DNA from 2 places in the Thaumasiovibrio clandestinus genome. Region 1 is predicted to be linked to the other one. Evidence: predicted binding sites of a transcription regulator. Region 1 holds the regulator's gene; the other holds the start of a gene.
What was found. Region 1 encodes CRP, which controls carbon source genes, mostly activating them, when cyclic AMP is high. Its sites were predicted from a motif close to TGTGANNNNNNTCACA; they were not measured.
Positions count from the first base shown of each region.

Region 2: nagE (N-acetylglucosamine-specific PTS transporter subunit IIBC) is a predicted target of CRP. The motif match lies at 2,124-2,139, and genes of this name have one in related genera.

Region 1 covers NZ_JBLBVL010000009.1:100,136-106,050, reverse strand. Annotated here, with positions in the region: gene ACKLNH_RS13575 (hydrolase) at 1-321, shown strand, start outside; gene ACKLNH_RS13570 (YheU family protein) at 481-711, shown strand; gene ACKLNH_RS13565 (phosphoribulokinase) at 771-1,640, shown strand; gene ACKLNH_RS13560 (OsmC family protein) at 1,721-2,125, opposite strand; gene crp (cAMP-activated global transcriptional regulator CRP) at 2,385-3,017, shown strand; gene ACKLNH_RS13550 (DUF1338 domain-containing protein) at 3,108-3,905, opposite strand; gene astD (succinylglutamate-semialdehyde dehydrogenase) at 3,938-5,398, opposite strand; gene astA (arginine N-succinyltransferase) at 5,411-5,915, opposite strand, start outside.
Region 2 covers NZ_JBLBVL010000001.1:423,061-428,975, reverse strand. Annotated here, with positions in the region: gene nagC (DNA-binding transcriptional regulator NagC) at 1-59, opposite strand, end outside; gene nagA (N-acetylglucosamine-6-phosphate deacetylase) at 59-1,195, opposite strand; gene nagB (glucosamine-6-phosphate deaminase) at 1,206-2,006, opposite strand; gene nagE (N-acetylglucosamine-specific PTS transporter subunit IIBC) at 2,259-3,623, shown strand; gene glnS (glutamine--tRNA ligase) at 3,986-5,650, shown strand; gene fur (ferric iron uptake transcriptional regulator) at 5,699-5,915, opposite strand, start outside.

The sequences.
Region 1 (5,915 bases):
GCCCTGCCTGACCTCTGGCAATTTGATGACAAGGTCACTGCCCCACTGAATGGGTTTCACAGTGCCGATGACTACTATCAACAGTGCAGTGGTATCAACAAGTTGCACCGCATCACACAACCACTACGCATTATTCACGCTAGTGATGATCCTTTTATGGATGAAGCGGTGATCCCGGCGACAACACAGCTTCCAGAAAATATTGAGTATCAGCTGCTCTCTCACGGTGGTCATGTAGGCTTTATTACTGGCTCTGTGTTACGGCCAGTGTTTTGGTTAGAGCAGACGGTACCATTCTGGTTTAACGCTTATTCAGTCTAAACCCAGCACCTTAACCACTGCCAAACCTTGACCTTATACAATGAAGTAAGTTATCAATACCAACTACGATGAGAAGCTCAACATGTGCGGTAATCAACGCACTGTTAACCACACTGTTAAGTGATACCATTCTTCCGTTTTCTAATGGCGACATTCAACATGATTATACCTTGGCAACAAATCGATCCAGAAACCCTCGATAACCTACTCGAAAACTACGCCTTACGCGAAGGAACCGACTACGGTGAATCCGAACTCAGCCTTAGCCAAAAAGTCGCAAATCTAAAAGGCTTACTGCAGAATGGCGAAGCGGTCATTGTTTACTCTGAATTACATGAAAGCGTCGATATAAAACTTCGCCGCGATCTCAGAAGTCTTGCAGACACTTGATATTATCCGCCCAAACTGTTAATAACATGCTTCACCCATGTGAATAAAATGGACCAAATATGTCTGCAAAGCATCCGATTATCGCGGTAACAGGCTCATCCGGCGCAGGAACGACCACCACGTCAGAAGCGTTTCGAAAAATGTTTAATATGATGCAGATAACGCCTGCTTGGCTTGAAGGGGATAGCTTTCACCGTTTTACTCGCCCAGAAATGGATATCGAAATTCGCAAAGCTAAAGAGCAGGGGCGCCACATCAGCTACTTTGGCCCTGCTGCCAATGATTTTGAAGCACTCGAACGCTTTTTCCGCCAATATGGTGAGAGTGGCACCGGGCAGTTCCGCCGCTACTTGCACACGTTTGATGAGGCAGTCCCTTATAACCTGATGCCAGGCACATTTACCCCGTGGCAAACACTCCCTGACAACAGTGACGTCCTCTTTTACGAAGGGCTACATGGTGGGATTGTTGATGGCGAAACCAATGTTGCTCAACATGTCGACCTGCTCATTGGCATGGTACCTATTGTCAACTTAGAGTGGATTCAAAAATTTGTACGAGACACACGTGACAGAGGGCATTCACGCGAAGCCGTAACGGAGTCAATTATCCGCTCCATGGACGACTACCTGAGTTATATCACGCCACAGTTTTCACGCACGCATATCAACTTTCAGCGCGTCCCCACTGTCGATACATCAAACCCTCTCAACGCAAAAGGCATCCCCTCCTTGGACGAGAGCTTTGTTGTGATTCGCTTTCGAGGCATTAAAAACGTCGACTTTCCTTACCTGCTTTCCATGATACAAGGATCATTTATGTCACGGCACAATACCATTGTTGTCCCTGGCGGAAAAATGAGCTTTGCGATGGAGCTAATCATGCGCCCGTTAATTCACAACCTCATCGAAACAGGCAAAGTCGGCTAACCCGTTTAATGCTGGTGCCGCAAGACAGTCATGCTGCGCTGGTTAACGAGGAGATGGCTCCCCTCGCCTTTTCCGGTGGGTTATGCCTCAATCACCTCATAGGAATGGGTCATTTCGACGCCTTTACCCAGCATTAAACAAACCGAGCAATACTTCTCTAATGATTCAGCGACAACACGCTCTACAATACTGGAGTCAATCTGATGCCCTATGACGATAAAATGGACATTCACCGCGGTAAAATAACGTGGCGCAACATCACGACGAGCTGAGCTTAATGTCGCCTCACAACCACTAACAAGCTGACCAGCACTCTTTAGCCCGTCAACCACATCGACGGAGCTACAGCCGCCCGCCGCCATCAATACTAGCTCCATTGGGCTTGGGGCTTTTTCTCCACCATTTCCGTCCATTACAACACTATGACCAGAATCTGACTGCCCTAAGAACGTCATTCCTTCTACCCATTTCACGCGTGACTGCATACTACTCTCCCGCAAATGCCAACTATCTCGTCAGTGTGTGATCATGTGCACACTTATGACTAATAAATGCTCATTTCTGATCGATCTATATCAAGAAATGAGCGCCAAAACACGGTAAACTCAATGGACAAAATTAGCAAGCACGCCAGCATTTGTGCGACGGGCTTCGTAATCCTAGACAACGCACCGCATTCATTGAGTTACCCCTCAATTATAAGGATATCGTTGTAGGGCAACAAACGCAGAGGAAGTTATTTATATGGTTCCAGGTAAACCGCAAACTGATCCAACTTTAGAATGGTTCCTATCTCATTGTCATATTCATAAGTACCCATCAAAAAGTACTTTGATTCATGCAGGCGAAAAGGGTGAAACCCTTTACTACATCGTAAAAGGTTCTGTTGCAGTTCTTATCAAAGATGAAGAAGGTAAAGAGATGATTCTTTCTTACCTTAATCAGGGAGACTTCATTGGCGAGTTAGGGCTATTTGAAGAAGGTCAAGAGCGTACAGCATGGGTTCGAGCGAAGTCACCTTGTGAAGTTGCAGAAATTTCTTACAAGAAATTCCGTCAACTGATCCAAGTCAACCCAGACATCCTAATGCGTCTATCTGCACAGATGGCAAACCGTCTTCAAGTCACCAGCCAAAAAGTTGGCGACCTTGCATTCTTGGATGTAACTGGCCGTATTGCACAAACTCTGTTGAATCTTGCTCGTCAACCTGACGCTATGACTCACCCAGACGGCATGCAGATCAAAATTACTCGTCAAGAGATTGGTCAAATTGTTGGTTGTTCGCGTGAAACCGTTGGTCGTATCTTGAAGATGCTAGAAGAGCAGAATCTAATCTCTGCACACGGTAAAACAATCGTGGTATACGGTACGCGTTAATCATCTCATGATGTAATGTCTCGTCTTAAAGTACGCTGACAGTTTTAAGAGCCAGTAGTGCATAACTACTGGCTTTTTTGTTGTCGACCCTCATGATGTCACACTGTAAGTGCTCTCGAAAATCTTATCTGCGGATGCCGTGACAAAGCCATGATACAAATTCCCCCTTCCATCAGGGTAACGCTTGGCAAACTCATAAAAGCCACCTGGGATCATCAACTCACCATCATCAAACGTCACTAACACCTTATCAGCCATCGTTGCAGATTGCTCCAGCATCACTTTCTCTGAGCCCTTTATTTCTCCCCCTGCACTGTTAATAACAAAGCCATTTTCCATAAGGTAATAATTGAGTGCCGCTAAATCACCAAATGTCGATAGCTGGTTCACACTTACGGTAAAGTGATTAGCCCCATAGCCATGGGCTGCAACCCAAGCGGCATACTCACTCTCTGCCGCCAGTAATTGATAGGTATCCAACGGCAGTGACCATGGACGCCCTAGCTGCAGCACCTCACTGTGCAGGGGAAGTGGCGCTTTTAGTTGGCCGACCAACGCCCGTACGGCTTGTTGCAACTCACATGAGCACTGCCCAACCAGCAATTCACTAATAAACACTTTTGGCGCTTGAGGATCAGGGTGCTCAAAATGTGCCGCATAAAGTTTCTTCTGTTCAAAGTGGTATTCACCGCTATGTACATAGCCCATCGCAATGAAAGGCGCGGCAATCACATCCAGACCAACCTCTGGCAAGTTAAAGGTGCGCAATGCAATGTGATCATTGCGTAAAGGCTCCCCCTCACTCAGTAAATGATGCACCTTCTGTGCCGATGGGCATAAACGCTCAACGTAATCTTGCCACAGCAACTCAAACATCCTTTGATACATAAAGCCTCCGTCGCCGCTCGTTTCGAGCAGGCCTATTCGTCGGATAACCCCGGCAGGCGTGGTGTAGGAAGTTGCACATGATCCGCTTCCAGTGACGCCATTGGGTACGCACAATAATCGGCAGCGTAGTAGGCACTAGGGCGTAAATTACCTGACGCGCCTGGGCCACCAAATGGGGCGCTGCTACTGGCTCCCGTGAGTGGACGATTTCGATTAACAATCCCAGCATGGATCTGTTCGATAAATTCATGCCACTGCGCATCGTCCGTTGAGAGCAGTCCAGCCGACAAACCAAACCGAGTCTGGTTCGCCATTGTTATCGCCTCATCAAAAGTGTGATAACGAATCACCTGCAGTAATGGCCCAAAATACTCTTCATCTGGCAAGGCGTCGATAGCTGTCACATCGAGTAAGGCAGGGGTTAAGATCGCCTGTCTCTGGCTCGCTTTCACCAATGGTGTCGCCCCCATATCAAGTAACACTTGCTGCGCCTGCATAATGGCTTGTGCCGCATCTATGGATATCATCGGCCCCATAAAGGGCGCAGGCATGTCAAATGGGTCGCCAACTTTAATTTTCCTTACTGCCTCTATCAGTGTAGTCAATAGTCGCTCGCCTACATCACCATAGGGAATATAAAGACGCCGAGCGCAGGTGCAACGTTGCCCTGCGCTCAAATAAGCCGACTGAATAATGGTATCGACACAAGCGCCAATATCACCACATGCCGTGGTCACCACCAAAGGGTTATTTCCCCCCATCTCCAACGCTAGCATTTTCTCTGGCTGACCAGCAAATTGGCGGTGCAATAGATGCCCAGTTCGTGCACTGCCAGTAAATAGCAACCCATCAATATTCGGGCTTCCGGCTAGAGCCTGACCTGTCGGCATTAGCCCTTGAGTCAAATTGAGCACCCCACGAGGTAATCCGACCTCGTGCCACAAACCCACGATATATTCGGCCGTTTGTGGGGTTAACTCCGACGGCTTAAACACCACAGTATTGCCCGCCAACAATGCGGGGATAATATGTCCATTCGGCAAGTGTCCGGGAAAATTATAGGGACCAAAAATCGCCAAGACTCCCAATGGACGGTGACGCAACACCGTGCGCCCCTCGGAGAGCTGATGGGTTGTCTCGCCGCTGCGCTCTTTATACGCCTGCAAAGAGATGGCAATCTTGGCTTTCATTGCTACCACTTCCGTTAAGCTTTCCCACAAGGGTTTTCCCGTTTCTGTCGCGATCAGCGCCGCCAACTCCGCTTTGCGCATTTCCAGTAAATCAGCAAAACGGGATAAATAGTCAAAACGATCCAACAGCGGTAACGCTCGCCAAAGCGGAAAAGCTTTGCGGGCTGCCGTCACCGCAGCCTCAACTTGGTTATCATCAGCGGCATGACCGTGCCATATTTCTGCCTGAGTAAACGGATTGAGGGAGTGAAAAGGCTCGCCAACACCAGGACCCCATGCACCATCAATATAATGTGTCGTCATCTTGACTCCTTACTAGACAGCCAACAAGCGGACGCTATCGCCCGCTTCAACTTGCAATGCTTGCGCAACAGCCGCTGACATAATTGCACGGTTCGACTCCGAATCGAGTGCCACCTTGGCAACCGTGGCGCGGAAGCCTTCAAAACGACCATTACACAACAAGTAGTCTTGATTGCTATTGTGCTCACCAATATCCACACTAGCCCGAAATGAGCGCCGCACCGATTCAATATGTCGACGCGCACACTCTACCGTCGGACCACCATCAAAAATATCGACATAGCCACGGCACGAAAAGCCCTCTTGTTCGAGCAAACGTAGCGCGGGAAGCGTGTTGCTATGCACTTGCCCTATCACGGCCTGTGCTTCTGGACTCAGCAAGTTGACATAGATCGGTAACTTCGGCATTAAATCGGCGATAAACCCTTTCTTGCCAATGCCGGTTAAATGATCCGCTAATGTAAAATCTATCGAGAAGAAATGCTCCTTCAGCCACGCCCAAAATGGAGAATTTCCC
Region 2 (5,915 bases), on a different contig from region 1:
GCTGCACTGTTGAGCTGCTTTACTAAATCTACGTTACCTATTTGTCCGCCATTCTTCATTAATTTTTCTCGTATTCGCCGTTGACGATTGTCGCAAGAACAGTGAAGTTACGATCAAAAATAGTCATGTTGGCCACATGGCCTTTTTTGAGCATACCGAGTTTATTGTCGGTACCAATAGCGCGTGCTGGATAGAGCGTTGCCATTCGTAGAGCTTCGTCCAATGCGATGCCTGCATGTTCAACACAATTTTGAACTGCTTCAATCATTGTTAGTGCTGATCCACCAAGTGTGCCATTTTCATCAACACACTTCCCATCTCGGTAATATACTTTCTTGCCGACAAAAATAAAGTGATCCATATCAGCACCTGCTGGAGCTGTGGCATCGGTCACTAAAACCAGCTTGTCACCTTTCAATTTTTGTGCGATACGAATGTTTGCATAGTCAACATGATAGCCGTCAGCGATCACACCAGCATAGACATCAGGAGAGTCATAGATAGCACCAACCATGCCGGGCTCTCGCCCCATCATTGGTGTCATAGCATTGAATAAATGCGTCGCGAAACTGATTCCGGCATCAAATCCTTTACGTGCTTCTTTGTAAGTGGCATTGGTATGGCCTGCAGACACAACAACACCAGCGGTAGCGAGTTTTTCAATGTGCTCTGCTGGCGTTTGTTCTGGAGCAAGGGTCACCTTAGCAACGACATCGGCATTGTCACAGATATAATCAATCATAGCGTCGTTAGAACGGCGGATATAATCGGTGCTATGAATGCCTTTTTTCAATACGTTGAGATAAGGTCCTTCTAAATGTAGACCCAGAGAATGGTTCGCGTATTGGCTTTGATATTCACGCGTAGCGGCGATCGCTGCTTTCATGTCTTCGTCAGATGACGTGATCAACGTTGGCAAAAAGCTAGTACAGCCAGATTTTAGGTTTGCGCGATGCATTGTTTGCATCGTTTCTGCGGTGATTTCGTCATTGAGCATTACACCACCACAGCCATTTAGCTGTAAATCGATAAAGCCAGGGCTAATGTTGGCCCCTTGTAAGTCAATAACTTGTGTGTTCGGCGGTAGCTCATCGTGTTTAACGATTGAGTGGATAAGACCACCGTCCACTAGAACGGCGTGGTCATCCAGCACATCGCTACCGGTGTAGATTCGGCATTGGGTCAGCGCGTACATGGAATTATCCTTAAATGTTATTAATATTATCAGCTTCCAGTTCTTGGAAGTATTTTACAGTTTTAACTTTAAGCTCTTGTGTTGCAGGCTCATCACAAACAATTAAAGACTTAGGGTGTAGCTGAAGTGCCGAGACAGTCCAAAGGTGGTTAACTGAGCCTTCAACAGCAGCTTCTAATGCTTGTGCTTTACCGTGACCGGTAACAAGTATCATGATTTCTTCTGAGTCAAGCAACGTGCCAACACCAATGGTTAGCGCATATTTTGGTACTTGGTTGATATCACCGTCAAAGAAGCGCGAGTTAGCGATTCGCGTGTCTTCTGTTAATGTTTTGATGCGAGTGCGAGAAGCAAGTGAAGATGCTGGTTCATTAAAAGCGATATGACCATCATTACCAACACCGCCCATAAAGAGATGAATGCGACCATAAGATTTGATCTTCTCTTCATAGCGTTGACACTCGACGGTGATATCTTCAGCATTTCCGTTGAGGAGGTTAATATTTTCCTCTTGAATATCAACGTGATTGAAGAAGTTATTATACATGAAACTGCGGTATGACTCAGGGTGATCTGCAGGAATGCCAATGTACTCATCCATATTGAATGTGACCACGTGTTTAAAGCTTACTTCGCCTTGATTATAAAGCTCGATAAGGCGCTTATAAGTAGCGAGTGGTGTGCCACCAGTTGGCAGGCCAAGAATGAATGGGCGTTCAGCAGTTGGTTGATAAGCATTGATTCTATCTGCAATGTATCGAGCTGACCAAAGGCCTACGTCTGCTGATTTAGATAACGGGATTAGTCTCACGGTAATACCTCTTACATAGAAATTGATATCGGATCATGGTGTCCTTTCTGATTAATTTGAATCATAAAATAAGTTTTATGATCTGGCTAGCAAAATCATCGCTATTTGGTTGGTTCTGGTGATAATGATCACATTTAGGGAGGTTTTAATTTGCGGGGCGAAATTAAAAGAATACACTGCAGGTGACTTAATCGGATAACAAAAAAAAGTTATCGGCTAAAAATCTAAGAAACCACACAGGGGGAATGAAAGGTGAATATTCTTGGGTATCTTCAAAAACTAGGTAAAGCATTAATGCTTCCTATCGCAGTACTTCCAGTTGCAGCACTATTGCTACGTCTGGGTCAGCCTGATTTATTAGGCATTCCATTTATGGCGACAGCAGGTGGAGCAATTTTTGACCAGCTACCGTTACTATTTGGTTTGGGTATCGCAATTGGCTTGTCACATGATGGATCAGGTGCAGCAGGTCTTGCTGGTGCAGTGTCATTCTTTGTATTGACCGCCACAGCAACAAACATTAACGCTGATATTAATATGTCATTCTTTGGCGGTATTGTCGCTGGTGTTATTGCAGGCCACTCATACAACAAATTTTATAATACCCGTTTGCCAGAGTTTCTTGCATTCTTTGCCGGGAAGCGTTTAGTGCCTATTATGGCCGGCCTTATCGCGCTTGCGGTTGGTGCTGTTGCTGGTTTTGTATGGCCTTCTATCCAGTCAGGTATAGATGCATTCGGTCATGCAGTATCTGAATCAGGTGCAATTGGTCAATTCGTTTACGGTACATTGAACCGTGGTTTGATCCCTGTTGGTCTACACCATGTACTTAACTCGTACTTCTGGTTCGGCTTGGGCGAATTCCAAGGTGCAACGGGCGACCTTAACCGCTTCTTCGCGGGTGACCCAACTGCCGGGGTATTCATGGCTGGTTTCTTCCCAGTAATGATGTTTGGTCTTCCAGGTGCGGCACTTGCAATGTACCTAGCAGCGCCAGCTCACCGTCGTGCACAAGTTGGTGGCGCACTGTTCTCGGTTGCATTCTGTTCGTTCCTAACGGGCATTACAGAGCCTCTAGAGTTCATGTTTGTCTTCTTGGCACCTGCACTATATGCAATGCACGCAGTGTTCACGGGTCTGTCTCTTGTTGTTGCTAATATGTTTGGCACGCTACACGGCTTTGGTTTCTCGGCAGGTCTAATTGACTTTGTATTGAACTGGGGTCTAGCAACTAAGCCATTTACTCTACTGATGATTGGCCTAGCATTTGGTGCGCTTTACTTCTTTACCTTTAGTTTTGCAATCCGTGCATTCAACCTTAAGTCTCCAGGTCGTGAAGACGAGGAAGTTGAAGTTGGTGCGACCAATGTTGAAAACGGTGACCTAGCCCGTGAGTACCTAAGAGCACTTGGCGGTCGTGATAACCTAACAAACATTGATGCTTGTATTACACGTCTACGCTTAACGCTAAAAGACCGTTCTTTAGCTAACGAAGCAGAGCTTAAGAAACTGGGCGCGAAAGGTGTTGTTAAACTAGGTGATAACAACCTACAAGTTATTCTTGGTCCACTTGCTGAAATCATTGCAGGTGAAATGAAGAATATCCCAGCTGAGTAATAGCTGACAGATAGTCTGGCGGTCTCATTAAGAGACCGCTTCTTTATAGGGAGGTGATAACGTCTCTATAAAGAAGCGAGATGATAGGCATGAGTGTCGTTACCCCCGCTTTAACGAAGTAGAGACAACTTCAGATCAAAGACAACTGCTAAGTTTAACTTTGATAAATCGTCTATTCCTGAGTGAATGTTGTGTTTTTGGCTTTCGGTATGATTGCCTAAATTTTCTTTATCCCGCCGTTGGCGGGTTTTTTTTATCCAGATAGGCTCGAAACTGCCTCTAATAGTTGTGTCCATCGCTATTATTTGGGACGATAGGCAATTATCGCTATTTAAGACTGAATCACACGTGAGGTGTATTTGATGAGTGACTCTGATGCTCGTCCAACCAACTTTATCCGTAACATTATTGATACGGATTTAGACAGTGGCAAACATAACAACGTACATACTCGTTTTCCGCCAGAGCCGAATGGTTACTTACATATCGGACATGCGAAGTCGATCTGTTTGAACTTTGGTATCGCGCAAGACTATCAAGGCCAATGTAACTTGCGTTTTGATGATACTAACCCAGAAAAAGAAGATATCGAATACGTTGAGTCGATCAAGAACGATGTACGCTGGTTAGGTTTCCAATGGGACGGTGATATTTGCTATTCATCGAATTATTTTGACCAGCTTTATGGCTATGCTGTTGAGTTGATTAAAAAAGGCTTAGCTTATGTAGAAGAGCTTAATCCCGAAGAGATCCGCCAGTATCGCGGCACATTAACGCAGCCTGGTAAACATAGCCCATACCGAGAGCGCAGCGTTGAAGAGAACTTAGCGCTATTTGAAAAAATGCGCGATGGCGGTTTTGAAGAAGGTACCGCGTGTTTACGTGCGAAAATTGATATGGCGTCGCCATTTATGGTGATGCGCGATCCGGTACTTTATCGTGTGCGTTTTGCTCACCATCATCAAACTGGTGATAAGTGGTGCATCTATCCAATGTACGACTTTACACACTGTATCTCTGATGCATTAGAAGGTATTACTCACTCTTTGTGTACGTTGGAGTTCCAAGACAACCGCCGTTTATACGATTGGGTGCTTGAAAACATTACCATCGATTGCCAGCCGCGCCAATATGAGTTTAGTCGTCTAAACCTAGAATATACGGTGATGTCTAAGCGTAAGTTAAACCAGCTAGTAACGGAAAACTTGGTATCAGGATGGGATGACCCACGTATGCCAACGATATCCGGTTTGCGTCGTCGTGGCTTCACATCAGCATCTATTCGTGAGTTTTGTCAACGTATTGGGGTGACAAAACAAGAGAACACCATTGAGATGAGCTCGTTAGAGTCTTGTATTCGTGATGATTTGAACGAAAGTGCTCCGCGTGCGATGGCGGTTCTTGATCCGATTAAAGTGGTTATTGAAAACTTTGCTGGTGATATCGAGCAGCTTGAGGTTGCTAACCACCCAAACAAGCCGGAGATGGGGACGCGTCATGTTCCATTTAGCCGTGAGGTCTATATTGAGCGTGACGACTTCCGTGAAGAGGCCAATAAGAAGTATAAGCGTCTCGTGTTAGGGAAAGAAGTGCGACTTCGCGGTGCATATGTGATCAAAGCCGAGCGTATTGAAAAAGATGCAGACGGTAATGTAGAGACGATTTACTGTAGTTACGATAGCGAAACTCTGGGCAAAAACCCTGCGGATGGCCGCAAAGTAAAAGGCGTAATACATTGGGTTTCAGCTGAAGCTGGTGTACCTGCTGAAGTTCGTTTATATGATCGTTTGTTTACGGTGCCAAACCCAGCAGCAGCGGATGACTTTGTGTCAGTGATTAACGCAGACTCTCTAACGATTAAGCAAGGGGTGGTTGAGCCGTCTTTAGTTGAAGCGGAAGCGGAGCAAGCGTTTCAGTTTGAGCGTACCGGTTACTTCTGTGTAGATAGCAAAGATTCGAAGCAAGATGCCTTGGTATTTAACCGCACGGTTGGCCTGCGTGACACTTGGGCTAAAATTGGCGATTAAGCGTTTAGTATCAAAGTAAAAAAAACCAGCCTATTGGCTGGTTTTTTTTTATTTCTGTTGATTGTGTGCATCTTCATCTTCTTTACAATCGCCATCGAGGCAATTACCGTAAAGATATAGGCTATGATTGGTCAGACGAACATTAAACGAAGCGGCAATTTCACGCTGACGTTTTTCAATTATTTCATCAGAAAATTCAATAACCTTACCACAATCCAGACAAACTAAATGGTCGTGGTGTTTTTGGCTGGCGAGTTCAAAAACA